DNA from 2 places in the Micromonospora sp. URMC 103 genome. Region 2 is predicted to be linked to the other one. Evidence: riboswitches for the same ligand, from Rfam matches in the RefSeq annotation. Region 2 holds a riboswitch; the other holds the start of a gene.
What was found. A riboswitch is a leader RNA that binds a small molecule or an ion and turns the genes downstream of it on or off. The one in region 2 is predicted to bind glycine.

Region 1 (15,317 bases), 360 kb from region 2:
CGAGCACCTCGCCGAACGCTACCGGCAGATGTTCATCGTCACCCTGGGCGAGATCATCCTGGTCGGGGTGCGGCGCTACGGCGACCCGCCGTTCGCGTCGTTCGAGACAGCGGGGGTGATCCTGCTGTTCGTCATCACCGTGACCATGTGGCGGATCTACACCGTCTACGTCGCCGACCACCTCGCCACCGGCATCGACAAGGCGACCAATCCCGGCCGGCTCGCGCTTGTCGCGGCGTGGGCGCACCTGGTCATGGTGTCCGGCGTGGTGCTGATCGCCGCCGGCGGTGACATCGTGGCCCGGCGCCCCCTGGGGGAGACCACCACCACGGAGTTGGCCATCGTGGTCGCCGGTCCGGTGGTGTTCCTCGCCGGCCGCACCCTGTACGCGGTGGTGGTGTTCCGGGCGATCCTGTGGCGGCTGCCGCTCGGCGTCGTCGCCCTCTCACTGGCTGCGCCGGCGCTGCGGGGGCTGCCGCCGCTCGCGGTCGCCGCCGCCACGACCGCCGGGATGGCCCTGATCGCCTTCGTCCCGCACTACGGGCAACCGGTGTACCGCACGCGCCGGCAGTTCCGTACCCGCTGGTGATTTCGTCCGCCCGGCGCCGGTCAACCGGCCCTCACCGTTCGCTGTCCAGTTCCGCCATGGCGGGAGCCGCGTACCGCTCACCGGCCGCCGCGCCGGGCGGAACCGCCAGCTCGATGGCGGCCAGATCATCGTCGGTCAGCGTCAGGTCGAGCGCGCCGAGCGATTCGGTCAACCGATCCGGGCGCCGCGCGCCGACCAGGGGGACGATGTCGTCGCCGCGGCCGAGGACCCAGGCGATGGCGATCTGCGCGACCGTAGCCCCCCGCGCGTCGGCGATCGTCCGCAGCGCTTCGACCAGACCCAGGTTCGCCATCAGGTTGTCACCCTGGAACCGGGGACTGAAGCCGCGGAAGTCGCCGGGGGTCAGCGGTCGGTCGGCCGTCCACCGGCCGCTGAGCAGGCCACGGGAGAGGACGCCGTAGGCGGTGAGACCGATGCCGAGCTCGCGCAGGGTGGGCAGGATCTCCGCCTCGATGCCGCGGGAGAGCAGCGAGTACTCGATCTGCAGGTCGCTGATCGGGTGCACCGCGTGGGCCCGTCGGATGGTCTCGGCGCCCACCTCGGAGAGGCCGATGTGGCGTACGCGGCCGGCCTGCACCTGCTCGGCGATCGCCCCGACGGTCTCCTCGATCGGCACCTCGTGGTCGAGCCGGCTGAGGCGGTAGATGTCGACGTGGTCGGTGTCGAGACGGCGCAGGGTGTAGGCGAGGAAGTTGGCCACCGCCCTGGGCCGGCCGTCCGTGCCGTGCCAACCGCCGGCCGCGTCGCGCAGGGCGCCGAACTTGACGCTGATCGTGACCTGGTCCCGATCCCGACCGCGCAGCGCCCGGCCGATCAGCATCTCGTTGTGCCCCATGCCGTAGAAGTCGCCGGTGTCGATCAGGTCGATCCCGGCGTCCAGCGCGGCGTGGATGGTGGCCAGGCTCTCGGCCTCGTCGGCCGGGCCGTAGAGGTCGGACATGCCCATCGCGCCGAGACCGATCGCGGACACCTGCGGGCCATTGCGTCCGAGGGTGCGTCTCTGCACGTCCGACTCCCATTCTCTTGCCGCGCCACGGGCAGGTCACGGGATCTCGCCGCGGAAGGGCGGCCACCGGAACGCGCCGCGGTGTGAACGCCTCGAAGGTAGTCGCCAACCTGCCGATGCGCGCGCGGAACGGGAAGAACGGCGGGACTCCGGTCGCCGGGGCGTCCCGCGACGCCCGGCGACCGGAGTCACCGACCGGCTCAGTGGGCGAGGCGCGGCCTGAGCAGGTCGCCCAGCCCGATGCGGGTGAGCAACTCGGCCCGTACCCGGTCGGCGACCGCGTTGACCACCTCGGACCCGTCGTCGGAGGGGTCGATGTGGACGCGGAACGGGCGCCGGCCCGCCGGCGTGTCCACCACCCTGACGATCGCCTCGGCGACCGCGTTGACGTCCGCGTCCGGCGGTTCGATCTCGGCCAGCCGCCGGCCGACCTGCTCCACGAGCCCGGGGTACAGCTCGTCGTACGCGGCAACGGTGGCCTGGTCGGCGGGATGGCCGCCGTTGGCGAAATGGTTCGTGCCCTTGGTGAAGGCGCCGGGAACGATGATCGAGGTCTCGATACCGAAGCGGGCGAGTTCGGCCGCGTAGCTGATCGCGAGCGCGTCCATGCCGGCCTTCGCGGCGAAGTACGGCGCGAGGTAGGGCGGCGTGCCGCCGCGGGTGCTGGAGCTGCCGACCCAGACCACCAGGCCGCTGCGCTGGGCCCGCAGGTGCGGGAGGGCGGCCCGGTTGAGGCGCTGGGTGCCGAGCACGTTCGTGTCGTAGACCGCGGCCAGTTCCTCTGGCGTGAACGCCTCGGCCGGACCGGTGACCATGTGACCGGCGTTGTGGATCAGGACGTCCAGCCGGCCGTGCTCGGCCAGCACCGAGGCGACGGCCGCGTCCACCGACGGCTGGGACGTCACGTCGAGTTCCACGGTGCGCAGGTCGACGCCGTGTGCGGTGGCGTACTCCCCGGCGTCGGTGACGGCGGGGGCGTTGCGCCCGGCCCGGTCCCGCATGCCGGCGTACACGGTGTGGCCGGCACGGGCCAGCGCCCGGGCGGCGAGAGCGCCGAATCCACTGGACGCGCCGCTGATAAGGATGATCTTGCTCATGGCGAACACCTTTGTGCGAGGGGGGAGGGGGAGGGGATGCGTTCTGCCCGGCTGGTCAGATCGCGCCGCCGTTGGCGTACAGCACCTGGCCGTTGATCCAGCGACCGGGGCCGGCGAGGAAGGCCACGATCTCGGCGATGTCCTCCGGGGTGCCCATCCGGCCCAGCGGCGGCTCGGCGGCGATCCGGGCGATCGTCTCCTCGTCCTTGCCGCGCAGGAACAGTTCGGTGTTGACCGGCCCGGGCGCGACCGTGTTGACCGTGATGTCGCGACCGCGCAGCTCGCGGGCGAGGATGAGGGTCATCGCCTCGACGCCGTTCTTCGTGGCGGCGTAGGCGGCGTACCCCGGGCGGCTGAACTTGGTGATCGAGCTCGAGGTGTTGATGATCGCGCCACCGGCGCGGACCCGGCGAGCGGCCTGCTGGGTGACCAGGAAGGCGCCGCGCAGGTTCGTGCGGACCAGCCGGTCGAAGGTGTCGAGGTCGAAGTCGACGAGCGGGCCCACCGGCATGATGCCGGCCACGTTCACCACCACGTCGATTCCGCCGAACTCCCGCTCCGCCGTGTCGAACATGGCGGTGACCGCCTTCTCGTCGCCGACGTCGGCCTGGACGGCGATCGCCGTGGCGCCCTGGTCCGTGAGGGTCGCCATGGTGGCGTCCGCGTCGGCCTTGTTGCCGGCGTAGTTGACGACCACCGCGTAGCCCTCCTCGGCCAGCCGCTGCACGACCTGGCGGCCGATGCCACGCGAACCGCCGGTGACGATCGCTACGCGCTGTCCTGTGCTCATGGAAGCCTCCGTTGACCGGGTTCTTGTCGTTGCAGGATCAAGCTTCGCTCCGCGCCAGCATCAGATCAAACGAATCATTCCGATCGCCAGCATCAACAAAACTGATGACGCCTGGCCGTCAGCCGCGGCGGCCCCACGCCGCCGCCGAGCGGGGAAGGGGGCCGACGTCGTGGTGGCGGCCGGGCAGCTTCGCCGCGTGGAGCTGCCCGGGGCCGGGCCCGCTGCGGGCGGCCAACGCGTCGGCGACCAGGCCGACCGCGAAACCGTAGACCGCCTTGTGGAGGAGGTCCACCGCGAGTTCGCGACGGGGCCAGGTCTGCGGCGGCGCCCCGACGCCCGTGGCGTTCTCCAGGACCTGGTCGGTGGTCAGCCGGACCACGGTGAACATCGCCGACGCCCAGGGCCCTCGAAGTCCGGCGTTGGCCATGATCGCGCGGAGCACACCGACGAGGGCGCCCTGCCCGTAGTGCATGGCGAGGTTCAGCGACCGCGGCTGGGTCGTGGGCTTCTCGGGCAGGCGCAACAGCCGCTCGAGCACCCGGGCCGGGACGTAGGAGTCCGGTCGGCCCGACAACCGCTGCTCGGCCTTCTCGGCCACCGTCATCACCGCGGTGCCGGCCAGGCCGGCGAGCGTGCCCTGCCATAGCGCGCGTGTCAGCATGTCCGGCTCTACCCACCTCGTCGCCGATCACACGGACGCCGTTCGTTCCGGGCGATTCGCGGGGTGGCGGGTGCTTTCCGAGTGGTCTTTTCCCGCACTTCCCCCGGGGCGGGCGGCGACACGGAACATAGGCGCATACGAGATCCTTTCTCCGTCAAGATTGAGATGAGGGTTGACATCTGGTCGCCTTCTGCGTTGGATCAAATCAGCCGTTTGAGGAGCTGTAGGAGAGTCCTCCCCCTGGCCAGGAGAGGCGCCGAAGGAGCAACCTCCCCGGAAACTCACAGGCCCAAGTACTGCAGCCCCGAGGCGCCACTGGAGAGCAGCGGCGCGTGCCGCTCACCGAAGGGGAAAGCCGGCGGAAGGCCGGCGACGCTCTCAGGTACACAGACAGTGGGGACGGAGGACGCCCGCCGCGTCCAATGGTCAACCGGCTCACACGCCACGCCCTCGATCCGTCGACCCCCGACCCTTCCGCCCCAACGCGAATCTTTTCTCGGATCGATCGAGGCCCGCATGTCCGGGCATGGCCGACGCCGCGCTGACGGCGTCCGGTTGATCAGCTCTCAATCGAGGAGAGTGCACCATGTGCGAAACCGATCATCTCGAATCGGGGTACAGCCGCCGCGACCTTCTGGGCCTCCTCGGCATGGCTGGCGCCGGACTCGCGGTCGCCCCCGCGCTGACGGCGGACCCGGCCCTCGCCGCCGCGTCCGACCTCGCGCTCGACCCCAAGACAATGCCGGCCGATCCGGCGAACTACGAGGCGCCGACCAACCTCGCCGCCGACTCGCCGGCCAAGGACGCGGCGATCTCGTGGATCGACCGCCAGGCGGACCGCATCAGCGGCCTCAACGACCGGATCTGGGAGTACGCGGAGCCCTCGCTCGCGGAGTGGAACTCCTCGTGGGCCGAGGCGCAGTTCCTCGCTGCCAACGGGTTCACGATCGAGTGGGGCGCGGGCGGCATGCCCACCGCGTTCGTGGCCACGTTCAGCCACGGCACCGGCAAGCCGGTGATCGGGTTCAGCGGCGAGTACGACGCGCTGCCCGGCCTGTCCCAGGAGAAGGGCAACTCCACCCACTCGCCGCTGGTCTACCACCACGACCCGTACGCGCCCACCTACGGCTACGGACACGGCTGCGGCCACTGCGCCCTGGGTGCCGCGGCCGCCGGGGCGGCGGCCGCGACGGCCGCGGCCATGAAGGCCCGCAACGTCGACGGCACCATCAAGTTCTTCGGCTCGACCGCCGAGGAGCAGCTGGTCGGCAAGTCGGTGGCGGTGAAGGCGGGCGTCTACCGGGGGCTCGACGCCTTCGTCGACTGGCACCCGGCCACGGGCAACAGCACCAGCTGGGGCTCGGGCAACGCCATGTACAGCGTGGCCTTCCACTTCCTGGGCACCGACGGCCACGGCGGCTCCCCGCTGAGCACCAGGTCCACGCAGGACGCCGTCACCGCGATGGCCATGCTGACCGAGTTCCTGCGGGAGAGCGACATGGCCCACACCGCCCGCATGCACCACGCCATCCGGCAGACGGGGCAGGCGCCGAACGTCTTCCCGACGCTGTCGAGCATCTGGTACTACGCGCGTGAGGGCAGCCCGGCCCGCTCGAAGATCCTGATGGACAAGATCGTCAAGTGCGCCGAGGCCGCCGCCCTCGCCACCAGCACCCGGATGGAATACCGCATCATGAGCGGCGTCTGGAACACGCTCGGCAACAAGCGTGGCGCCGAACTGATGCACGCCAACATGACCCAGATCGGCGCGCCGACGTTCTCCGAGGCCGACCAGCGCTTCGGCAGGGCGCTGCAGAAGTCCAACGGCTCGGCGGAGACCGGATTCTCCGACCGGATCAGCGAGCTGCGGCCCCCGGCGCCGGTCTTCATGGGCGGTGGCTCCACCGACGTCGCCGACATCAGCTGGCAGGTGCCGACCATCTCCATGGGCACCGCGCACCAGCCCGGCGGCACGAAGAACCACTCGTGGCACCACACCGCGACGGCCGCCTCACACGCCGGCCACGTGTCCATGCTGGCCGCCGCGAAGTACCTGGCCGCCACCACCGTCGACCTGCTGACGCAGCCGACCGTCCTGAACGAGATGAAGGAGGAGTTCGCCCGGCGCACTTCCAAGATCACATGGAAGAGCATGCTGCCGGACGACTACCAGCTGCCGCTCTACGAGCCGCCGAAGTGGTTCCTGCAGCGCACCCGGCAGTCCTGGCCGCCCCGTGGCGTCACGTGGCCGCCCCGGCGGATCGTGTCGACCGAGACCGCCCCGAGCCTCGGCCCCGAGCTTCCGCCGTCCAACCTGCCTCCGCTGGAGTAGCACCGGCGTCCGGGTGTGGTGCCGGGGCCCACCCCGACACCACACCCCACCCCGGGTGCGGTTAAGGCAGTGGCGAACAGCCGCCGGACGCTTTCCTCGGTGACGGCCGGGCCCGTCGGTAGCCCCGCGACGATCCCGTCGTGACACCGGGACGCGCCGCGTCCCGCCGGGCCGCCGACGGGACCGAGTCCGTCCATGGCGAGGTCGTCCGCGCGGACGTGCACCTCGAAGTCTGCCGCTTCGCCCATGCCCGGGAGTCGCCCACCGAATCCATCGAGGCGCGCCTCGAAGGCGATGCCGTCTGTCAGAAAGGGACCCTGAACGATGAGGAAAGCAGTCACCGCGTTGATCGCCGCGGTCTGCGTGGTCGCCGGCGTGCCCGGAGTCGCGCGGGCCGAGCCGACCTGGCAACCGGGGACGCCGCCGATCGCCACACCGTGGACCGACGAGGTGTCGCCGGACAACGCGCTGCCCGACTATCCGCGCCCCCAGTTGGCCCGCTCCAGGTGGCAGAGCCTCAACGGGGTGTGGCAGTTCGCGGGGGCGCAGGAGGGCGAGGCGCCACCGATCGGCGAGCAGCTCAGCGAACGGGTCCTCGTGCCGTACCCGATCGAGTCCGCGCTGTCGGGCATCCAACGCCACGAGGACCGGATGTGGTACCGGCGCACGTTCGACGTGCCGGCCAACTGGCGGGTCGGCGGCGGCGAGCGGCTGCGGCTCAACTTCGGCGCCGTCGACTACGACGCCACGGTCTGGGTCAACGGCGTCAAGGTCGCCACCCACCGCGGTGGCTACGACAGCTTCAGCGTCGACGTCACCGACGCCCTCCGCGGCCGCCGCGCCCAGGAGCTGGTGGTCGGGGTCGAGGACCGCACCAACCAGACCTGGCAGCCCGTCGGCAAGCAGCGCAACGTGCCGGACCGGGGCATCTTCTACACCTCGTCGTCGGGCATCTGGCAGAGCGTGTGGATGGAGCCGGTGTCGGCGAGCCACGTCGAGCGGCTGGCCATGACGCCGGACGTCGACGACGCCAGCCTCCGGATCACCCCGCAGGTGGCGGCCGGCAGCGGCCGTACCGTCGAGGTCGTCGCGTACGCCGGCCACCGGGTCGTGGGGCGCGCGTCCGGGCCGGCCGGCCGGGAGCTGCGCGTACCCGTGCCGAACCCGAAGCTGTGGTCGCCCGACTCGCCGTACCTCTACGACCTCACCGTGCGGGTGCGTGACGGCCGCAAGGTCGTGGACCAGGTGGACTCCTACTTCGGCATGCGCGAGGTGGGCAAGGTCCGGGGCGCCGACGGCAAGCTCCACCTGGCCCTCAACGGCAAGATCCTGTTCAACATGTCCACCCTGGACCAGGGCTTCTGGCCGGACGGCATCTACACGGCCCCCACCGACGAGGCACTGCGCTTCGACATCGCCGAGACCAAGCGGCTCGGCTTCAACACCATCCGCAAGCACATCAAGGTGGAGCCCGACCGCTGGTACTACTGGGCCGACAAGCTGGGCCTCATGGTGTGGCAGGACATGCCGTCCATGCGTACCGGCGGGATCCCCCCGGCCGACGCCCAGCAGGAGTTCGAGCGCCAGCTCAAGGAGATCGTCACCGAGCACCAGAGCTGGACGTCGATCACGGTGTGGGTGCCGTTCAACGAGGGCTGGGGCGAATGGGACCGCACGGCGACCGGTCGGATCGCCGACGAGCTGCGCGCCCAGGACCCGAGCCGGATGGTCAACGCGCACAGCGGGGTGAACTGCTGCAACTCCAAGGGCGACTCGGGGCGCGGCGACATCATCGACTTCCACCAGTACCTCGGCCCGGCGTCCCCGGTCCCGAGCGGAGACCGCGTGGCCGTGGACGGCGAGCACGGCGGGCTCGGGCTCGAGGTGCCCGGGCACATGTGGTTCGGCGAGGGGCACGGCTACGAGATGACGCCGGACAGCGCCACCCTCACAAGGCGGTACGTGGAGAACCAGCGTGACCTGCTGACGGTGGCCACCCGGTGTGGCCTCTCCGGCGGCGTCTACACCCAGACCACCGACGTGGAGCACGAGGTCAACGGCTTCTACACCTACGACCGCCAGGTGAAGAAGATGGACTTCGACCAGGTCCGCGACGTCAACCGGGCCATCGTCCGATCCGTCGACGGCACGGGCGCGAACCTGCCGCCGCTGCCGCCGGGCACGCCCGGGCTCACCGGCGTGGGCTGGTGGCCGCTGGACGAGGGCAGCGGCACGGTGACCGACGACCGGGCCGGCGACCACGACGGCACCCTGCAGGGCGGCGCCACCTGGACGACGGGTCACACCGGCGGCGCCGTGCAGCTCGACGGGGTGGACCAGTACGTCGACACCGGCGCCCCGATCCTCGACACCACGGGCAACTACACGGCGTCGGCCTGGGTCCGGCTGGACAGTCTCGGTGGCTTCGCCACCGCGGTGAGCCAGGACGGCGCCGACCACAGCGCCTTCTTCCTGCAGTACTCCGGGGCCGACAACCGCTTCGCGTTCAGCTTCGCGGGCGTCCGCGCGCTCGCGCCGACCGCACCGGAGACCGGCCGCTGGTACCACCTGGTGGGTGTGCGCGACGCCGCGGCCGGCACGCTGACGCTGTACGTCGACGGGCAGCCGGCCGGAACGGCCAGCTCCTGCCTGGGCGAGGCGTCCAGCGGGCCGACCGTCATCGGTCGGGCCCGGTTCAACGGGGGCCCGGTCGACTTCTGGCGCGGCGCGATCGACCAGGTGCGGGTCTACGACCGGGCGTTGTCCGCGGCCGAGGTCGCCGAGCTGTACGCCTCCTGAAAGAGGCACCGGGTGAGGCGGACTCCGCCTCACCCGGCCGTCGCCGCGGCGGGCCTCCGCCGCGGCGACGGCCACCGGCCTGCCAGGGCCGGGGGGCGTCAGTTCGCCAGCAGCCCGCCCTCGACGAACAGCTCCTGGCCGTTGACGCCGCTGTTGCGCAGGAGGAAGTCCGTCGCGTCGACGATCTCCGCCATCGTCACGAGCCGCCCGATCGGGGTCCGGGCGACGTGCGGGTGGTCGGTCATGTGGCGCCACTTGGGGCTGTCGCCGACGATGCCCGGGTGCAGGACGTTGACCCGGTGCGGTGCGATCTCGACGGCCAGGGTCTTGGCCAGGCCCGTGAGGCCGGCGTTGTGCGTCGTCACGATGGTCGACCCGGGGTACGGGCGTTCCTTGGCGAGACCGCCGAAGAGGACCACCGACGCGCCGGGGCGGAAGCGGTCACGCAGGACCCGCACCGTCTCGGCGTACCCGACCAGCTTGATCGTCACCGCGGTGACGGCGGCGTCGAGGTCGAGCCCGCCGAGGGTGTTCGGCGTCTGGCTGGTGGCGGTGATGACGAGGTTGTCGACCTCGCTGATCTCGCTCAACGCCGAGGCGATGGTTTCCGGCTGGGAGAGGTCGACGCCCAGCCCCCGGGTCGTGCCGCCGATCTCGGCGGCCACCGCCTCGGCCCGTGCCTTGTCCCGACTCGTGACGACGACCGTGTCGCCGCGATCCGCGAGATGCTGGGCGATCACCCGTCCCAGTCCGGTGCTTCCTCCGACGACGATCGACGTGCTCATGCGCCCCTTTTCCTTCCACCGGCCATACCTTGATCGGCAGTTGCCGACCGTAGCGCGGCTCGGGTGGGTGCCGGCGGCCGGCCGGTGCGGGTGTGGTCAGGGCCGCGTCGTCGTCGTGGCCACGACCGGCCAGCGGCGCCATACCGCGACGTGCAGCACCACCCCCGTGGCGAGGAAGTTGAGGGCGGCGAGCGCGATCCAGTCCTCGGCGGTGGCCCGCGCGAAGGTGATCCGCCCCGCGTACCACGCCAGCACCGCGTACAGCGCTGCCGCGACCAGGCCGGCGAGGAGCACGACGCAGAGGCGGCCCGGTCCGGGGCCGAGCCGGGTCCCGGGCCAGCCCTCGAACAGCATGGCGACCAGCAGGGTGGCGGCGATGACCGTGCCGCCCGCGGCGCTGATCTGGTTCGGTCGCCACCCGGTGGCCTCGCGCAGCAGCAGGAAGGTCACCGCCGTGCCGGCGAGCACGGCGGCGTTCCCGGCAAGCAACCGCGGGCCGCGGCGGGAGATCCGCGAGAACGGCCAGCCGCGCAGCGCCACGAAGAGGATCACCTGCCAGACGCCGAGGACGATCAGCAGGGCGCCGTAGGCGGCGGCCGGAAGAGGCCCGCCGGGGTTGCGCAGGTGGCCCGCGCCGCGGACGGCCGCCGGCACCTCGTCCAGGTTCACCAGCAGCAGGTACGCGGCCACGGCGACCGCCCAGCACAGCGCGAGCGCCGCCACGCCCGAACCGATCCGGCCGAACCGGCGCAGCGGCCACCCCTCGGACACCAGGGTGAGCTGGAGGATCGCCACGAACGCCCCGGCGCCCAACGACAGCGTGACCGGGAAGGTCGCCGAGTGTGCGGGGCCGGCGTGCGCGAAGAAGACACCGCGCAGGTCCACGCGGCCGACGACGGCCTGCGCCGCGACGGTGAGCGCCACCCCGCCCGCGGCGGCGAGGACGGTGTCGGTGAACCCGCTCCAGCCGGCGCGGAGGGCGCTGCCCGGCCAGTCCTGCCACCAGAAGGCGATCATGGCGATCACCGGGAGGGCGAACGTGGTGAGCGGGCCGAGCACCAGCAACGACGACTCCGCGTCGCCGGCGCCGAAGGCGAGCACGAAGAACAGCGGCACCACGAAGGTCAGCCCGGCGAGCCCCACGGTCGGCTGGGTCGGCGGCGGAGCGCTCGGACCGGCGGGTCGGGTCGGCGGCGGCGCGGGCCGGGCCGGCTCGCCGTGGGGCGGAGGAGGGGGCGCGGGGGAGGTGAGCGGCGGCCGGTCAGCGAGCGGCGGCGTGTTCCGGTACGCGACCCGCGCGGGCGGCCCGGCGCCCTCGTCGCCCTCCGCCGGGCCGGTCATGACCCGCCGATCGTCGAAGTCGGCGGCGTCGTAGCGGTGGTCACGGATCCGGCGCGCCGCCGCCGTGGTGTCCCGCCCGACGGGACGCCCGGTGTCCGGAGCCGGCGGTCACCGCGGCGCGGGTGCGTCCGGCGCGTCCGCGTGCCGGAACACCCGCTCGTCAGGTGACGCGTCGGTCGCATGCGGCCCCCGGCTCCAGGAATCCAGCCGGCCGGGATCCGGGCCGGCCGCCGTGCCGCGCTCGCGGCGGAGTGCGGTCTGCCCGACCCTATCGAGGACGAAGTCGGCGCATGCCGCGTTTCGGACGAGCGCAAGCCCCACGCCGGGTCCGGCGCGGGCGCATTGACCGCGGGCGGCGCCTTGATCGCAGCGACCGCGGGCGGTGCCTCGACCGCGGCGACCGCGGGCGGTGCCTTGATCGCGGCGACCGCGGGCGGTGCCTTGATCGCGGCGACCGCGGGCGGTGCCTTGATCGCGGCGAACGAGAGGCGGTGCCTCGACCGCAGCGACCGCGGGCGGTGCCTTGATCGACTCCAGTTCGCCGAAGTGGCGGTGTCCCACCGTGTCGGATGCCGCCAGATCGGCGAAGTGGTGTGGATCAAGCTTGCGTCAGGGCCGCGCCGGAGCGGCTGCTCCCCGGCGGGCCTTTCGTGGCGGCCGGTCGTCGGCCGATGCGGGTCCGGTGTCGTGGCCGGTCGTCGGCCGATGCCGGTCGGGTACCGCGGCCGGTCGTCGGCCGACGCGGGTCCGGTGCCGTGGCCGGTCGTCGGCCGACGCCGGTCGGGTGTCGTGGCGGGGCCTGGTGCCGCACCCGCACCGTCGACGACGAGGCGCCGCGTCAGGCGCCCACGTAGGCCGCGAGGTGCTCGCCGGTGAGCGTGGAGCGGGCGGCGACGAGGTCGGCGGGCGTGCCCTCGAACACGATCCGCCCACCGTCGTGGCCGGCGCCGGGCCCGAGGTCGATGATCCAGTCGGCGTGCGCCATGACCGCCTGGTGGTGCTCGATGACGATGACCGAGTTGCCGGTGTCCACGAGCCGGTCGAGCAGGCCGAGCAGGTGCTCGACGTCGGCGAGGTGCAGGCCGCTGGTCGGCTCGTCGAGAACGTAGACGCCACCCTTCTCGGCCATGCGGGCGGCGAGCTTGAGCCGCTGCCGCTCGCCGCCGGACAGCGTGGTGAGCGGCTGGCCGAGGCTGAGATAGCCGAGGCCGACGTCGTCGAGCCGGTCGAGGATCCGGTGCGCGGCCGGCGTGGCGGCCTCGCCGGCGCCGAAGAACGCCTCGGCCTCGGCCACCGACATCGCGAGCACCTCGCTGATGTCGCGGCCGCCGAGGCGGTATTCCAGCACCGAAGCCTGGAACCGCCGCCCCTCGCACTCCTCGCAGGTGGTCGTGACCCCGGCCATCATCCCCAGGTCCGTGTAGATGACACCGGCGCCGTTGCAGGCGGGGCAGGCGCCCTCGGAGTTGGCGCTGAACAGGGCGGGCTTCACGCCGTTGGCCTTCGCGAACGCCTTGCGGATCGGGTCGAGCAGCCCCGTGTACGTCGCCGGGTTGCTCCGCCGCGAGCCGCGGATGGCGGTCTGGTCGACCGACACCACACCGTCGCGCCCGGACACCGAGCCGTGGATCAGGGAGCTCTTGCCCGAGCCCGCCACACCGGTGACGACGACCAGCACGCCGAGCGGGATGTCGACGTCGACGTCGCGCAGGTTGTGGGCGCGGGCGCCGCGCACCTCCAGGACCCCGGACGGCGTCCGCACCGACGGCTTGAGGGAGGCGCGGTCGTCCAGGTGCCGGCCGGTGAGGGTGCCGCTGGCCCGCAGGCCCGCCACGGTGCCCTCGAACACCACCTCGCCGCCGGCTGTCCCGGCGCCGGGCCCGAGGTCGACGACGTGGTCGGCGATGGCGATCGTCTCCGGCTTGTGCTCCACGACCAGCACGGTGTTGCCCTTGTCGCGCAGCCGCAGCAGCAGGCCGTTCATCCGCTGGATGTCGTGCGGGTGCAGCCCGACCGTCGGCTCGTCGAACACGTAGGTCACGTCGGTGAGCGACGACCCCAGGTGACGGATCATCTTGGTGCGCTGCGCCTCGCCGCCGGAGAGGGTGCCGGACCGGCGGTCGAGGCTGAGGTAGCCGAGCCCGATCTCGACGAACGAGTCGAGGGTGTGCCGCAGGGCCGCGAGCAGCGGCGCCACCGACGGTTCGTCGAGCTCCTTGACCCACCGCGCGAGGTCGCTGATCTGCATGGCGCAGGCGTCGGCGATGCTGATCCCGTCGATCTTCGACGAACGCGCCGCCTCGCTGAGCCGGGTGCCGTCGCACTCGGGGCAGGTCGTGAACGTCACCACCCGCTCCACGAACGCGCGGATGTGCGGCTGCATCGCCTCGACGTCCTTGGACAGGAACGACTTCTGGATCGCCGGGACCAGACCCATGTACGTGAGGTTGATGCCGTCGACCTTGATCTTGGTGGGCTCCTTGTAGAGCAGGTCGTCCAGCTGCTTCTTCGTGAAGGCGCGGATCGGCTTGTCCGGGTCGAAGAAGCCGCAGCCGCGGAAGATGCGCCCGTACCAGCCGTCCATGCTGTAGCCGGGGATCGTGACGGCGCCCTCGTTGAGCGACTTGCCCTCGTCGTAGAGCTGGGAGAGGTCGATGTCGTTGACCTGGCCCCGACCCTCGCACCGCGGGCACATGCCGCCCGTGACGCGGAAGCTGCGACGCTCCTTCACGGTGCGCCCGGCGCGTTCCATGGTGACGGCGCCGGCTCCGCTGATCGAGGCGACGTTGAAGGAGAACGCCTGGGGCGAACCGATGTGCGGCTTGCCGAGCCGGCTGAACAGGATGCGCAGCATCGCGTTGGCGTCGGTGGCGGTGCCGACCGTGGAGCGGGGGTCGGCGCCCATCCGCTCCTGGTCGACGATGATCGCGGTCGTCAGCCCCTCGAGCACGTCGACCTCGGGCCGGGCCAGCGTCGGCATGAAGCCCTGCACGAACGCGCTGTAGGTCTCGTTGATGAGCCGCTGCGACTCGGCGGCGATCGTGTCGAACACCAGCGAGCTCTTGCCCGAGCCCGAGACCCCGGTGAACACCGTCAGCCGGCGCTTCGGAATCTCGATCTTGACGTCCTTGAGGTTGTTCTCACGAGCGCCGTGCACCCGGATCAGATCGTGGTTGTCGGCAACGTGCGGCGCGGGGGACTGGCTGCCCGTCCTGGTGGCCATGCTCATCCTTCTTCTCGGTGGCGCCCGGTCTCCATGCCGCTCACGCTAGCTGCGGCCCGGTGCCCCGTGCTTCTCGATTCCTGATCGGTCTGGTGACCTGCTTCGTGATGCACGAGGGCGTCTCCGCCGACGCGGGAGCCGTGCGGGCGCGATACGCGCTGGGCGACTCGCCGACCAGCTCCGTGAAGCGGGTGCTGAAGGTGCCGAGCGACGCGCAGCCGACCGCGAAACAGACATCGGTGACGCTGAGGTCGCCGCGGCGCAACAGCGCCATGGCGCGTTCGATGCGCCGGGTCATGAGATAGGCGTACGGCGACTCGCCGTAGGCGCGCCGGAACTGGCGGCTGAGATGCCCGGCCGACATGTTCACGCCGCGGGCGAGCGCCTCGACGTCCAGCGGCTGCGCGTACTCCCGGTCCATCCGGTCGCGGACCCGGCGCAGCAGGACGAGGTCGCGCAGGTACTGGGCCTCGGCGGAGCTGCTGCTGGACACGTACGCGATGATGCCACGCCGCACCGACGTCGCCCCGCAGGTCGGGGCGCTTCACACCGCGTCGCGTGCCGCGCCTCCCGCCACTTCGCCCAGCGGGGAATGCCCCGCCGACGCCTGCGGGAGGAGCCGCACCGAGCGCCGTCGATGATCCGGTGCCGGTGCGCGACGGGCCGGCCACCT
Region 2 (15,317 bases):
TTCGCCGCCCGGCGGTGAGAACGGCTCACGACCGGCCCGCAGCCGGACGACGGGCCCGGGCCGGCCGAGGTCGGCGCCCGGCGGCGGGGGCGCTCCGGTCCGTCCGGGGCACATTCCCGCACGGGCTGATGACTCTGCGGCATAAATATGCCGCAGAGTCATCACGCTCAACCGGCACACAGCCGGCCCCCGCCCCCGTGAGGTGGACGGGGCCGTCCGTCCCGACGGTGTCAACGTCAAGCGCGCTTCGCGCGGCCGTGCCTCAGCGACCGGAAAGGGCGGCTCGCACGGGGGCACTCTTGGCGGCCGCCTCGGCGACCTCGGCGTCGGGGTCGCTGCCCCAGGTGATCCCACCGCCGGCCCACACGTGCACCCGTTGCGCGTCGACGGCGGCGGTGCGGATGGTCAGGCCCAGGTCGATGCGGCCGGGGGCGACCCAGCCGAGGGCGCCCATGCTGGCGCCCCGGCCCACCAGCTCGAGGGCCGCGATCCGGTCGAGGGCGGCCCGTTTCGGGGCGCCGGTGACCGATCCTCCGGGGCAGACGGCGCGCAGCAGGTCCGCGAGGCCGATCCCGTCGGCGACCGCCGCGGACACCGTCGACTCGGCCTGCCACAGGTCGCACCAGCGGCGCACCGCGAACAGCTCGTCGACCCGTACGGTGCCGGTGCGGGCGAGCCGGGCCAGGTCGTTGCGTTCCAGGTCGACGATCATCACGTGCTCGGCGCGTTCCTTCGCGCTCGCCAGCAGCTCACGGGCGCCGGCGGCGGTGGCCGGGCGGGTGCCCTTGATGGGTCGGGTGACCAGCCGCCCGTCGCTCAACTCGACGAGCGTCTCCGGGGAGGCGCAGCCGATGGCCCATCCGGCGCCGGTCAGTGTGCCGCCGTAGCGGGCGCCGGGCAGCGCCCCCAGCCGGGCGAGAGCCGGCAGCGGGTCGCCGGCGTACCGGGCGCTGGCGTGTCCCACGACGTTGACCTGGTAGACGTCGCCGCGGCCGATGGCGTCGCGGACCGCCCGCACGGCCGCGGCGTGGGCGGCGGGGGTCCAGCTCTCCGACCAGTCGCCGAGCCGCCACCGGCCGCCCGCGGGGGGCGGGGGCGGCGGGTCGGCGTGGCCGTAGACCACCACGGCGACCTCGGGCAGGGCGGGCGCCGGGGTCGGCGCGCCGGTCGGGGCGCCGGCGAGCAGCGCGCCGGCGGCGGCCGAGACGTACAGGGCGGCGCCGCACGGGCCGCCGGCGCCGTGGTGGGCGGTGGCCGGGCGGGCCAGGTCGTCCAGCGGCAGGCCGTGGGCGGCCAGGAACTCCTGGGCGCCGGTGGCCGGGTCGCCGCCGTCGGCCGGGCGCCACTCCCACCGGGCGTGTTCGACCAGCGTACGGCGGCAGTCGGCGGGCGCCGCCGGCGCATCGACAACCGTAAGTAATGGAAGCGTGTCCACGCCGTCCGGCCCTATCTGCCTCATCCGTTCAGCGGAATTCGCGACTCGCACGCGTACTCCTGCTCGATGCCGGCCACTTTCGCTTGGTACTGTGCGTCACTGGTCATGTGAACCATGACACAGTGCCCCCACAGTCCGGAGAACCCGATGTGCCAGCACCAACCCACCTGCCCCTCCGCCGACGCCACCGACAGGGAAGCTGCCCGGGTCCTCGCCTGCTTCCCTGAGCAGGGCTGGAGCCTGCTCTGCAACGGCGTCATCATCTTCGAGGACACCGGTGAGCTGCTCCCCGACGGTCGCAGCATCGCCCCGCACCGCGGGCCCGCCCCTCACGCCCTCGTCGCCTGAGCGACGACACAGCGTAACCAGACGGCGCGTGGGCCTGGCCGGTCCCCCGGTACGGGACCGTTCGGCCAGGTCGACGCCCGCCGGGGCGGCCCCACGACCGCCCCGGCGCACACCGGTCAGCTCTCGAACGCCTCCGGCGACGGGCAGGAGCAGACCAGGTTCCGGTCGCCGTACGCGCCGTCGATGCGCCGCACCGGCGGCCAGTACTTCCCGGCCCGGTCCACGCCGGCCGGGTACGCGCCCACCGACCGCGGGTACGGGTGGGGCCACTCGTCGCCGCTGACCATCGCCGCGGTGTGCGGCGCGTTCGCCAGGGGGTTGTCCCCCGCCGGCCACTCCCCCGCACCCACCTTGTCGATCTCCGCCCGGATCGCGATCATCGCCTCGCAGAACCGGTCCAGCTCGGCCAGGTCCTCGCTCTCGGTCGGCTCCACCATGAGCGTCCCCGCCACCGGGAACGACATCGTCGGCGCGTGGAAGCCGTAGTCGATGAGCCGCTTCGCCACGTCGTCGACGCTCACCCCGGTCGCCTTCGTGAGCGGCCGCAGGTCGAGGATGCACTCGTGCGCCACGAGGCCCTTGTTGCCTGCGTACAGCACCGGGAAGTGGTTACGCAGCCGCGCCGCCACGTAGTTCGCGGCGAGCACCGCCACCCCGGTCGCCCGGGTCAGCCCCGACGCGCCCATCATCCGCAGGTACGCCCACGGGATCGGCAGGATCCCCGCCGACCCGTACCGGGCCGCCGAGATCGCCGGCTGCCCGTCGACGCGCGCCCCGCCCGGGTCGCCCGGCAGGAACGGCGTCAGGTGCGCCCGCACCGCCACCGGGCCCACACCCGGCCCGCCACCACCGTGGGGGATGCAGAACGTCTTGTGCAGGTTCAGGTGCGACACGTCCGCGCCGAAGCGGCCCGGCTTCGCGAAACCGACGAGCGCGTTGAGGTTCGCTCCGTCGACGTACACCTGCCCGCCGGCGTCGTGCACCTTCGCGCACAGCTGCGCGATGCCCGTCTCGTACACCCCGTGCGTCGACGGGTACGTCACCATGATCGCGGCGAGCGCGTCCCGGTGCTTGTCGATCTTCGCGTCGAGGTCGACGAGGTCGACGTTGCCCTCCGCGTCGCACGCCACCACGACCACCCGCATGCCGGCCATCACGGCGCTGGCCGCGTTGGTGCCGTGCGCCGACGACGGGATGAGGCACACGTCGCGGTGCTCCTCGCCCCGGTCCCGGTGGTACGCGCGGATCGCCAGCAGACCCGCGAGCTCACCCTGCGACCCGGCGTTCGGCTGCACGCTCACCGCGTCGTACCCGGTCAGCTCCGCCAGCCAGCCCTCCAGCTGGCCAATCATCTCCCGGTAGCCGGCGGTCTGCTCGGCCGGCGCGAACGGGTGCACGTGCGCGAACTCCGCCCAGCTGACCGGTTCCATCTCCGTGGTCGCGTTCAGCTTCATCGTGCACGACCCCAGCGGGATCATGCCCCGGTCCAGGGCGTAGTCGAAGTCGGCCAGCCGGCGCAGGTAGCGCAGCATCGCCGTCTCCGAGTGGTGGGTGCGGAACACCGGGTGGGTGAGGAACTCCGACGTGCGGTCGAGGGCCGCCGGCAGCGCCACGTCGACGTCACCGTCGACGCCCGGCACCCCGAACGCCGCCCACACCGCCTCCAGGTGCGCCACCGTCGTCGTCTCGTCGCAGGACATCCCCACCCGGTCACCGTCGACGAGCCGCAGGTTCACCCCGCGCCGCGCCGCCGCCGCGACCACCTCGGCGGCCCGGCCCGGCACCACCGCGGTCACCGTGTCGAAGAACGCGACGTCGGCGACCTCGACGCCGCCGGCGCGCAGCCCCGCCGCGAGGCGCGCCGCCATGCCGTGGGTACGCCGGGCGATCGCCCGCAGCCCGTCGGGGCCGTGGTAGACGGCGTACATGCCGGCCATCACCGCCAGCAGCACCTGCGCCGTGCAGATGTTGCTGGTCGCCTTCTCCCGGCGGATGTGCTGCTCCCGGGTCTGCAACGCCAGCCGGTACGCCGGGTTGCCGTCCGCGTCCTTCGACACACCCACCAGCCGCCCGGGCAGCATCCGCTCCAGCCCCGAGCGGACCGCCAGATAGCCGGCGTGCGGGCCGCCGAAGCCCATCGGCACACCGAACCGCTGCGTGGTGCCGGCGGCGATGTCCGCGCCGATCTCCCCCGGCGGGCGCAGCAGCGTCAGCGCCAGCAGGTCCGCCGCGACGGTGACCAGCGCACCGACCGCGTGGGCCGCCTCCACCAGCGGCGCGTGGTCGCGGACCGCCCCGGACGCCCCCGGGTACTGCAGGTGCAGGCCGAAGAACTCGCCCGGCAGCTCCTCGACGGCCAGGTCCAGCACCCGCACCTCGATGCCCAGCGGCTCCGCCCGGCTGCCGATCACCGCGATCGTCTGCGGCAGCGTGTCGGCGTCGACCACGTACACGCTGCTCTTGCTCTTCGACGCCCGCCGGGCGAGGGTCATGGCCTCCGCCGCGGCCGTGCCCTCGTCGAGCATCGACGCGTTCGCGGTGGCCAGCCCCGTCAGGTCGGTGACCATGGTCTGGAAGTTCAGCAGCGCCTCCAGCCGGCCCTGGCTGATCTCCGGCTGGTACGGCGTGTACGCCGTGTACCAGGCCGGGTCCTCCAGCACGTTGCGGCGGATCACCGCCGGAGTGTGCGTGCCGTGGTAGCCCAGGCCGATCATGGAGACGGCGACGGTGTTGCGACCCGCGAGGGCGCGCAGCTCGGCGAGGGCCTCCGCCTCGGTCGCAGGCTCCGGCAGGTCGAGGGTGCCGTGCCAGCGGATCACCTCGGGGATCGCCGCGTCCATCAGCTCGTCGATCGAGCCGTAGCCGACGGTCTCCAGCATGCGGCGCTCGTCATCCGGGTCGGGGCCGATGTGACGGGTGGCGAACTGCTCTGCGGTCATGGGCTGCGCTCCCGGGCGAGGTCGACAGGTCGGCCTCCCCCTCTGTCGCGCCCCGACGCGGCGCTCCACAGTGCCTGCCCCACGAGGTCCTTTTGCCTGAGAGGTTCCGGGGAGGATTTGCCCCTTCGGCGCCGCCCCGGGTGCTCCTGGGCGGTCTCTCCCACGTGGGTGTTACCGGCATGGTCAACGCTACCAGCGCCCGGGTTTCCCACCGCTGTCGTCCCCCGGGCCTGTGATCATGAGCGGCCGCGGCCGGGTCAGCCGGCCCCCGCGGACGCCCCCGCGCCCACCGGGTCCGACCCGGCCAGCCCGCCCGGGACCGGGCCGAGGATCCGGTCGGCCAGCGCCGGCAGCACCCGGCCCAGCGGCGCGTCCACCGTCAGCGCCGCGTACCCGTCACCCCGCGTCGGCCCCTGGTTGACGATCACCACGGGAATGCCGAGCTTCGCGGCCCGCAGCACGAACCGCCGCCCCGACATCACCGTCAACGACGACCCCAGCACCAGCAGCAGCCGGGCCCGCTCCACCAGCGCGAAACAGCGCGCCACCCGCGGCGCGGGCACCGTCTCCCCGAAGAACACCACGTCCGGCTTCAGCGTGCCGGCGGGGCAGAACGTGCAGTCGACCGTACGGAAACCGGCCACCGCGGCGTCGTCGAGGTCCACGTCACCGTCGGGGTTGACGGCGGCCACCCGCGCGTCGAAGCCCGGGTTGGCCTCCCGCAGCCGCCGGTCCAGCTCCTCCCGGGAGACCTGGTTGCCGCAGTCGAGGCAGACCACCTCGTCGAGCCGGCCGTGCAGCTCCACCACTGCCGGGCTGCCCGCCGCCGTGTGCAACCCGTCCACGTTCTGCGTGATCACGGCGTCGACGAGGCCGCCGTGCTGCAGCCGAGCCACCGCCCGGTGCCCGTCGTTCGGCTCCGCCCGCGCCATGAGCCGCCACCCGAGGTGGCTGCGCGCCCAGTAGCGACGCCGAGCCAGGGGGTCCCGGGTGAACGTCTGGTACGTCATCGGGGTGTGCCGACGCGCCACCCCGCTGGGCCCCCGATAGTCCGGGATGCCCGACTCGGTGGACAACCCCGCCCCGCTCAGCACCACGACACCACCGCCGGCCACCCGGTCGGCCAGCGCGTCGATCATCTCCGTCACGCCGTCCATGCTGCCTCAGCGCCCGCTCGGGCGCCCACCGGTCCACCCCCGGCCGCCCGGGGGTGGACCGCGCCGGACTCAGCGCTGCTGGTGGCGGGGCAGCGCGTTCTGCCGTACGCCCGCACCCGCCGCCACGGCCTGACCGGCCTCGCCGATCAGCCGGCTCATCGTGCGGGACAACTGCTCGCTGCCGTCGTCCAGGTGCCGCGCCGCCGCCTGCATGTGCGAGATCATCATCTCGCCGAAGATCCGCAACGCCTCCCGCGTCGCCACAGAGTCGTCGAAGGTGGGCCCCGCCGCGCTGCGATACTCCTGCACCGCCCGCTCGGCCTCCTGCTTCGCCTCCTCCGCGGCCGCCCGCATGTAGCTCTCGTACTGCGTCTGCGCGTACTCGGCGACGCGACGCGCGTAGTCGTGCGCCTGCGCGATGATCTGCTCCGCCTCCCGCTGCGCCGCGGAGAGCAGATTCACCTCCTTCGCCGCCGGCACGTTCGCCGACGCGTTCTTGCTCGGGATCACCCCGTGCCGGTGCAGCTCCACCCGGTCGTTGAGCCGCTCGTTCTCGGCCCGCAGGTTCGCGATCTGCGCCGAGAGCAGATCCAGCTCGTCGGCGACCTGCATCCGGAACCGGTCCACGTCGGCGTTGTCGTAGCCGCGCCGGGTGAACGACGCCGCCGCGAACTCCCACCGCCGCACCCGGTCGGCCGTCATCCTCACCTGGACGCCACCGGACACCGGAATCCCGTCGTACCTGCTAATCGGCGTGGCGCTCACCGCGCACCTCCCGAGTTGTCAGGGGCGGCGGAGTCGACCGCCGTCCGCCACGTCGGCCCGTACCAGTGCTTGCCGAACCCCTCGTGGTGCAGCTGCCCCGGGTGGTAGCCGGACCGGGTCAACGCCTGCACCGAGTAGTCGACCATCTCGTCGGAGCCGCACACGTACACATGCCGGGACCGCCAGTCACCGTCGGCCAACGCCCGGTCGACGGCGTGCACGAACTCCCCGGGACGCCGGAAGTCCGCACCGACCACGTACGTCACCGTCAACCACGGAAACGACGACGCCAACTTGTCGATCGCGTCCGTGTCGTAGAACTCGCTGCGGGACCGGGCACCCACGTACAGGTCCACCCGGCGCTGCGCCCCCTCGGCGGCCACCTGCTCCACCAGCGCCTTCACCGGCGCCCAACCCGTGCCGCTGGCCAGCATCAGCAGGTCGCTCGACCCGGCCGGCCACAGCGTCAACCGGTCACCGACCGGCGCCGCCAGGTGCAGCTGGTCGCCCACCGCCGCCCCGTACACCAGCCGCGACGACACCACACCACCCGGCGCCGCCCGCACGTGCAGCTCCAACGTGCCGTCCGCGCGCGGCGCGTTCGCCGGGGAGTAGTACCGCCACGACCGCACCGACGGATGCGACACACCGATCGACTGCCCCGGCGTGAACGGAAGCAGGTACTGCGGGCGCAGCGTCAGCACCGCCACGTCGAACGCCCGCCGCTCGTGCGCCACGACCTCGGCGACCCACCACGGCGGGTTCACCGCCTCCGCGGCCTGCGCAGCCTCGATCATCACCTGCGACACCAGCCCGTACGCGGCCGTCCAGTCCTGCGCCAGCTCGTCGGTCCACTGCTCGCCCAGGAAGTGCTGCAACGTGGCCAGCAACGCCTCACCGACGGCCGGGTAGTGCTCCGGGCGCACCGCGAACTTGCGGTGGTCGGCGCCCAGGTCCTGCAGGAACCCGACGAGCCGGTCCAGCTGGTCGACGTTGGTCACGATGTGACCCAACGCGGTGACCAGCCGGTCCCGCTGCCCGGCCATGTTCGTGGGGAACATCTGCCGGGTCTCGGGGTGGGTCAGGAAAAGAGTCGAATAGAAGTAGAGCGGCACCTGGTCGCCGTGACCGGCGACCAGGGACCAGCTCTGCTTGAGCCGTGCGACGTCCACGCTCAGGCGCCCGGACGGTTCCCGGTGGCCACCACCTGGTCCTGCACGTCGGCCAGCACGGTCTGCACGTGCGCCAGCACGTCCGCCGGCACCCCCAGCTCGGTCAGCGTCGTGATGAGGTGCCCGCCGACCTTCGCGTAGTGCTCCACGGGAATGTTCAGCGGCTTGTGCGCCTCGGCCAGCCCACGGCCGGTGTACTCGTTCGGCCCGCCCAGCACGACGGTCAGCATGAGGGCAAGGTGCCGCCGCTGACCGACCATCTCCACGTTGGTGAAGTAGCCGGCGAGATCCGGATCGGCGAGCACCTTGTCGTAGAACAGCTCGACGGCCGCCTTCACCGAGCTGGCACCACCGATCCGCTCGTAGTGGGAGACGGGGGTGGTCTCTTCCGTAACCGTCACGGTCGTTCCTTCCCATATGGAGGGGCGCGCGGGGGTGGCGCGAAGGGCAAACGGTCGGGCCGGCGCGACAGGTGACGCTCACAGCGACCTGGGCACCGGGGCGACCGCGTGTCGGACCTTAGCGTGTCGCGTCCGCCCGGTCATGGCCCCCCTATCGGATTCCTGACACCGCTCACCACGCAGCGTCACGAAACCGCCGTCCACCGTCGACACCAGCCGCGATCATCACCACACGAAGCGTCACCGACCCGGGGGTACCGTCCACTGCGGAACGGCCGCGGAGTCCGAGCCTCGCTGCCCACTCCCCGCCGTTGACCACCAGCGACGCCCGCTGCCCAATCACCTGACCAGCATCGGCCGACCCGGCGAGCCATGATCCGCCAGGAGGGCGATGCCCCCGCCCCGAACGGGCAAGCAGGCCACCTGCATCCGCCAACGGACACGCAGCGTCACCATGAAAATTGCGAGATTCGTCGGCGCGTCGCACACACCGACCGTCACCAACCCCAGAAACGGGCCGGTCAGCCACCCCATCGGGGCGGCCGCAGCGCCGACGAGCGAACCCTCAGCCCGCCCGCCGCCGTGCCCGCCGCGCCGCCAGCTCGTCACCCACCGGGTCCTGCGGCGCCGACACCGGGTCACCCGCCGCCCCCGCAGCCGGCTCCGCCGGCAGATGCGACAGCGAACCCTGGATCTCCTTGAACGCGCCGCCGATCGCGATGCCGAACACCCCCTGGCCGCCCTGCAACAGGTCGACGACCTCCTCCGGGGACCGGCACTCGTACACCGTCGTGCCATCCGAGATCAACGTGATCCCGGCCAGATCCTCCACACCACGCGACCGCAACGCGTCGATGGCCTTGCGGATGTTCTGCAGCGACACCCCGGCGTCCAGCAGACGCTTCACGACCTTCAACACCACCAGGTCGCGGAACGAGTACAACCGCTGCGTGCCCGAGCCCGACGCGTCCCGCACGCTCGGCACCACAAGCCCCGTCCGGGCCCAATAGTCCAGCTGCCGGTAACTGATCCCCACCGCGTGGCAGGCCGTCACACCCCGGTAGCCCACCGAACCGTCACCGTCCGTCGCCGACCCCGGCGACGCCACACCCGGCTCGTCCAGTTCCGTACCCGGATCGGAATTCCGCGGCTCGTGCATCCGGACAACCTCCCCGTCCGTGCGGTGCCGCGTCGTTTCCGGGACGCGACCCCTCGACACGGCAACCCTATAGCGACCTCGAGGAGTTACCGCGGAGAAACCACCGCGACACGCCGCGCAGCCACGCGGAAGATCACCACACGCGACGACACGTCACCCACCGTGACGGCCACCGGACCGCGCCGGCCGAGCCGCCACTCAGCCCGCGAAATCCTCCGGACGCACCTGCTCCAGGAACTCGCGGAACTTCTCCACCTCGTCCTCCTGCTCGTCGGGAATCACGATCCCCGCCTCACTGAGGACCTGCTCGGCACAACGAATGGGAGCACCCACCCGCAACGCCAACGCGATGGAATCGCTCGGCCGCGCCGACACCCGCACCCCGTCACCGATCAGAAGGTCGGCGTAGAAGACGTTCTCCTTGAGCTCGGTGATCTCCACCGCCCGCAACGGCGCGTCCAACGCCGCCAGCACGTCCCGCAGAAGATCATGCGTCAACGGCCGGGCCGGCTTGACCCCCTGCTGCTCGTAAGCGATCGCCGTCGCCTCGACCGCGCCGATCCAGATCGGCAGATAGCGGTCCCCCTCGACCTCCCTGAGCAGGACGATCGGCTGGTTACTGGGCAGCTCCACCCGAACCCCGACCACGCTCAGCTCGCGCACCGCCGCCTCCGTGTCGTTGTCACCTACGCCGCACCGCACCCTTCCCTGCACGGTACACGGACCGCGACACGGCCGTCCCATGCGCTACCCGCACCACGCCCGCGCCAGAAAGGGGTTACCCCCGCAAGCCTACGACACGCTTCCCCGAGCAGATCTTTCCGCACACCGCCCCCAGGCAGGGCACGCCGACGCCGGCTCACCGACCCAGCGTCGACCGCAACCCCACCCGCACCAACGCCGCGTGCAACTGCTGCGACAACGCCACCAACTCCCGCGCCGTCTCCGCCGCCCGAGCCCGCGCCGCCGGATCACTCTGCCGCACCAACGGCGCCACCAACTGCGCGAACAAACCGACCTCCCGGTCCGCCGCCGTCCGGTAACCCCGCAGATGCCGCGGCTCCAGGCCGTACGCCGCCAACCCCGCCACCGCACTCGCGATGATCAACGCGTCCCCGTCGTACCAACCCGGCGGATCCGACACCACCACACCGAGCCGCTCCAACTCCGACAGCGTCGACTCGTCCAACCCGCTGCGGGCCAACAGATCCGACCGGCCGAGCCGCACCTCCGACGACTCGACCGGCTCGTCCACCTCACGGCCCGGCACCTCACCACCGGGACCCACCGCCACCAACGTCGGGCGTGACCGCCCCGGCGCCGCACCGGTCGCATCCCACTCGGCCAACTGCTCCCGGATCACCCGCAACGGCAGATACTGGTCCCGCTGCGCGGTCAGCACGAACCGCAACCGCGCCACATCGTCCCAGCTGTACTTGCGGTAACCCGCAGCCGTCCGCTGCGGCTCCACCAGACCCTCGGCCTCGAGGAACCGCAACTTCGAGATCGTGACGTCGGGGAAATCCACCCGCAACTGCCCCAGCACCTCACCGATGCTCATCAGCGGCTGGGACCGGGCCGCCCCCGGTGACGTGGAGGCCGCAGGCTCGTTCACCCCCGGCCGGCCTCCTCCTCCGGGCGCGGACCGGCGATGAACACCACCCGGAACTTACCGATCTGCACCTCGTCACCATTGCTCAACGTGGCCGCCTCGACCCGCTCCCGGTTCACGTAGGTGCCGTTCAGGCTCCCCACGTCCCGCACCGTGAACGTGCCACCGTCACGGTGGAACTCCGCGTGCCGCCGCGACACCGTCACATCGTCGAGGAAAATGTCACTGTCGGGGTGCCGCCCACTCGTCGTCACGTCATGGTCCAGCAGGAACCGGGCACCCGCATTCGGACCCCGACGAACCACCAGCAGCGCCATCCCCGGCGGCAACGAACCGGACATCCGGCTCGGCACCACATCGGTGTCCGGCCCCTCCAGCACTTCGTCGAGCGAACCGAGATTGAGCGTCGAAGTGACGTCGAGCGGGGGGAACTCGTCGTCTGGGCGCGTCATGGGACCACCTCACGGATCTGTTCGGTCGGCGTCGGGTAATGGCGGGTCTGGCCGCCGGGCAGTCGCACACCCGGCGGCTGGCTCCCCGTGCCCGGGAAGGCAATTCCGCAACGCTCAACTATTGGGTTCTCGGTCGACTGGGCGAGCCTAGCCAGCGCCGAAATGCAGGGCAACCGGACGCGCGGACTCGACGGGCGCACCGGATCAAGCACACTCAGCTCTCGGTGAGCTCGCGGTACGCGCCCGCCGTCAGCAGCCCGTCCACCGCCGTCGGATCATCCGGAGTGATCTCCACCAACCAACCCGCACCGTACGGATCGGTGTTGATCACCTCGGGAGTGTCGCCGAGCGCCTCGTTGCGCGCGGCCACCGTGCCACCCACCGGGGCGTAGATCTCCGACACACTCTTGGTCGACTCGATCTCACCCAGCGAATCACCGGCCGCCACCACCGCACCCGGATCAGGCAACTGGACGTACACGATGTCACCCAGCGCGTCCTGCGCGAAGTGCGTGATGCCGACCCGGACCGTCCCGGTGCCGTCACCCGCCACCCACTCGTGCTCGGCGGTGTATCGCAGATCCTCAGGAATCACAGACGCGTCCCTCATCCATCGTGCTCCGGGCACCCGGCCCGCAGCGGCCGCGTCCGGTCAGGAGACCGGCCGGGCGTGTTCCAGCTTGATCGGCGCGTGCAGTGCCGAAACCTCGGCAGCCTCACGATCCTCAACGATCACGTTACCGCCGTCACCCTGGACCGACGCGACCACCCCACCCGGAATGTTCAACGCCGTACGCATCGTCGCCGGGTCACCGATCACCGTGATCGTGTACGGCCCCGTCAACCGCCGCCCGTCCACCATGAGCGACCCGTTCTCCCCGTCCAGGAAGTACGTCGACGCGATGATCCGCGCCGTCGCCCGATCACCACCGGCGATCTGCATCGCCTCCGCGCCCGCGCCCCGCAGCTCCTGCACCGCGTCCAACACCCGCGACGCCTTGATCGGCTCGCCACCGGCCTCGAACCGGACGCTCAGCCCCGGCCCCGTCGCCGGCAGCGTGCCCGCCAGGATGCCCAACTCGTCGGCCCGCCGCGTCGCCTCGTCCAGCGCCGCCTGGCGGCCCTGCTCACCCGAACGCAACTGCCGCTGACTCTCCTCCAGCGACGCGATGTCCTGGCGCAACCGGTTCTCCCGGGCATCCAGATCCGACAGGATCCGCACCAGGTCCTCCTGCCGGGTGGCGCCCGACGCCGGATCCGTCGACGTCGTCTTCAACTGCACCACCAGCGTGAACCCCAGCAACGCCAGCAACGCGGCGATCATCACACTCGCCGCCGACACCCGCGACCGCCCCGCCGCCGCAGACGATTCCGCGGCAGCCCCCGCATCCGCCGGCGCCTCCCCGGATGCCTCCGGGCGCTCCGGCGCCGGCCCGGACAGGTCCACCGTCCCGTCCTCGACCGGCTCCACACCCTCACCGGAACGCTCACGCCCCGGCGACTCCGGCGACGCCTCCGGCGCCAACGGACTCAACTCGTCCGGATCCGGCGCGTCCGGACGCGGATCCGGCTCACTGGCCGGACCCGCCGGCCGACCCGGCCCCGCCGGCTCCGGCCAACCCGTACCCGTCTCGGTCTGCTCGTCGCTCATCGCCTAGAACCTACGCCCGGAACAGGTGCCGGCGGATCGCCGCCACGTTCCCGAAAATCCGCACACCCAGCACGACCACCACACCCGTGGACAACTGACCACCCACACCCAGCTGGTCGCCCAGGTACACGATCAGCGCCGCCACCAGCACGTTCGAGATGAAGGACACCACGAACTGCTTGTCGTCGAAGATCCGGTCGAGCTTCGCCCGCACCCCACCGAACACCGCGTCCAAAGCGGCCACCACGGCGATCGGCAGGTAGGGCTGCAACGCCGCGGGCACGGTGGGATCGAGCCACACCCCGAGAACCACACCGGCGAGCAGCGCCAGCACCGCGATCATCGACCACCTCCGGAGGGGCTGGGAGACGTCCCGGAACCGGACGCCCCGGGACTGGCGGACCGGTCACCCGACGGCGAGGGGCTCGGGCGTACCGGTGGTTCCGCGTAGCGTAGCCGCGGCTCGGGAGCGGCCGGCAGAGTGAGGTCGTCGGCCTCCCGCACCCCGAACGACAGGCCGGTCGTCCGCGCCACGTCCTGCATCAACGCGGCGCTACGACTCCGCTCGAACGTGCGCTTCATCGACCCCGGCCCGATCGCCGACACCTCGTACGGCCCGGTCACCGGCCGGAAGTCCACCAGGATGGCCTCCCCCGCCGAGCGGATCGTCGACGTCGCCGTCAACCGCTGCCCGTTGATCGAGACAGCCTCCGCGCCGGCGCTCCACAGCGCGTTGGCCACGCCCTGAAGGTCGCTGTAGAGCACGCGCGGGGGACCCGCGGCGGTGCCGGTCACCGCGTCCGCGTTCCCGGGGGCGTCCGCCAGCCGGACCACCACCCCGTCGCCCCGCACCCGGCCCAGACCCGTGCCCGCCTCCAGGTCCCGCAGCCGCGCCGCCGCCGAACCGCTCAACGCGGCGTCCCGCTCCCGGCCGACCTCCTCGCGCAACTGGTCGGCCCGCGCGGACAGCTCGTCGGTCTCCCGCTCCCGCTCCTTGATCTGCGCCACGAGCCCCGACCGGGCCTGGCTGCGCCCCGGCTCGTCCTCCATCGTCTGCCGGTACGCCACCGCCAGGAGGAAACCCAGCACCACCAGCACCACGACCATGACGGTCCGCGACGACCGGGCCCGCCACGCCGGCGGCGGGCTCTCCCGACGGCGGGCCGCCGCGTCGGCGTACCCGGGATCGAGGGGATTGCGGAACAGTTCGGTGAGGAAGTCCGGCGCGTACACGCGCGCCGGACGTTCACGCTCGTCTCGTGCCGCGCTCACGCCGCCCTCCCCGCGCCGCGTGCGGCCCGGACGAGCCGGGACGCCTGGATCACGTACATGGCGCCGGCCACCCAGTAGAGCACCAGCCCCCACCAGGCCAACGCCCAGCCGATCGCGCCGGCCACCGCGGCGGCCCCGGGCGCCGCGGCCGCGAGCAGCAGCGTGGGGAACGCGGCGAGCAGCAGGAAGGTGGCCGTCTTGCCGACGTAGTGCACCGGCGGTGGCCCGTAGCCGAACCGGCGCAGCACCGCCAGCGACGCGAGCAGCAGCAACTCCCGGGCGAGCAGTGCCGCCGTGAACTGCCACGGCACCACCTCCCGGACGGTGAACGCCACCAGCGTGGCGAGGATGTAGAGCCGGTCGGCGAGCGGGTCGAGAAGCTCGCCCAGGCGGCTCACCTGGCGCAGCCGCCGGGCGATCCACCCGTCCACCCAGTCGGTGGTGCCGCCCACGGCCAGCACCACGACCGCCGCCACGTCGGCGTGGACGACCAGCAGGAGGTAGAGGAAGAGCGGCACGCCGAGCAGCCGCAGGAAGCTGATGAGGTTCGGCAGGGTGAGCACCCGGCCGGTGGCGGTGTCGCCGGAGGCCTGCGGATGCCCTGCCTCAGCCGGCCGACGCGACACCGAGCCTCCTCCCGCCACACGCGATCCGGCTCCCGGCCGAGGTCGGGCGGGGCGGGAAGACGTGCGCGCTGTCGGGCCGGCCACCGCCGGCGCCCTCTTCGCGGCCCCGCCGAACGGGACCTTCGCCTGAAGTCGGCCCGCGATCGACGATCGCGGGCCGGACGAGTTGCGCTGCCACTATATCGGGCCGTCCCCCGTTGCCCGCCTGCCCGGACGTCGTCGTGGTCGCCGTGCGGTTCGTGTGATGGGCCACACCACCTGTAAGGCATCCTAGGAAGATAGGTGGAAGCGGGTGCAGCGGCCGACACCGCTCCGGCCCGTCGGCGGC

Region 1: it holds a riboswitch for glycine, as region 2 does, so the genes downstream of both, ACSNOA_RS15650 (amidohydrolase) here and gcvP (aminomethyl-transferring glycine dehydrogenase) in region 2, are expected to answer to the same signal.

Annotation. Positions count from the first base shown of each region.
Region 1 covers NZ_JBPQTR010000005.1:537,119-552,435, forward strand. The annotation lists gene ACSNOA_RS15625 (low temperature requirement protein A) at 1-589, shown strand, start outside; gene ACSNOA_RS15630 (aldo/keto reductase) at 621-1,616, opposite strand; gene ACSNOA_RS15635 (SDR family oxidoreductase) at 1,817-2,713, opposite strand; gene ACSNOA_RS15640 (SDR family oxidoreductase) at 2,769-3,503, opposite strand; gene ACSNOA_RS15645 (hypothetical protein) at 3,622-4,164, opposite strand; glycine riboswitch at 4,470-4,568, shown strand; gene ACSNOA_RS15650 (amidohydrolase) at 4,751-6,496, shown strand; gene ACSNOA_RS15655 (LamG-like jellyroll fold domain-containing protein) at 6,821-9,295, shown strand; gene ACSNOA_RS15660 (SDR family NAD(P)-dependent oxidoreductase) at 9,394-10,080, opposite strand; gene ACSNOA_RS15665 (hypothetical protein) at 10,177-11,421, opposite strand; gene ACSNOA_RS15670 (ATP-binding cassette domain-containing protein) at 12,260-14,644, opposite strand; gene ACSNOA_RS15675 (helix-turn-helix transcriptional regulator) at 14,685-15,065, opposite strand.
Region 2 covers NZ_JBPQTR010000005.1:892,166-907,482, reverse strand. The annotation lists gene pip (prolyl aminopeptidase) at 1-18, shown strand, start outside; gene ACSNOA_RS17210 (chorismate-binding protein) at 263-1,459, opposite strand; gene ACSNOA_RS17205 (DUF5999 family protein) at 1,583-1,783, shown strand; gene gcvP (aminomethyl-transferring glycine dehydrogenase) at 1,900-4,722, opposite strand; glycine riboswitch at 4,797-4,895, opposite strand; gene ACSNOA_RS17195 (NAD-dependent protein deacetylase) at 4,980-5,879, opposite strand; gene ACSNOA_RS17190 (DivIVA domain-containing protein) at 5,949-6,644, opposite strand; gene ACSNOA_RS17185 (globin domain-containing protein) at 6,641-7,816, opposite strand; gene ACSNOA_RS17180 (group I truncated hemoglobin) at 7,819-8,217, opposite strand; gene ACSNOA_RS17175 (MerR family transcriptional regulator) at 8,783-9,376, opposite strand; gene ACSNOA_RS17170 (bifunctional nuclease family protein) at 9,575-10,039, opposite strand; gene ftsR (transcriptional regulator FtsR) at 10,236-10,937, opposite strand; gene odhI (oxoglutarate dehydrogenase inhibitor Odhl) at 10,988-11,440, opposite strand; gene gcvH (glycine cleavage system protein GcvH) at 11,655-12,035, opposite strand; gene ACSNOA_RS17150 (DUF881 domain-containing protein) at 12,093-13,091, opposite strand; gene ACSNOA_RS17145 (small basic family protein) at 13,102-13,434, opposite strand; gene ACSNOA_RS17140 (DUF881 domain-containing protein) at 13,431-14,363, opposite strand; gene ACSNOA_RS17135 (CDP-alcohol phosphatidyltransferase family protein) at 14,360-14,989, opposite strand.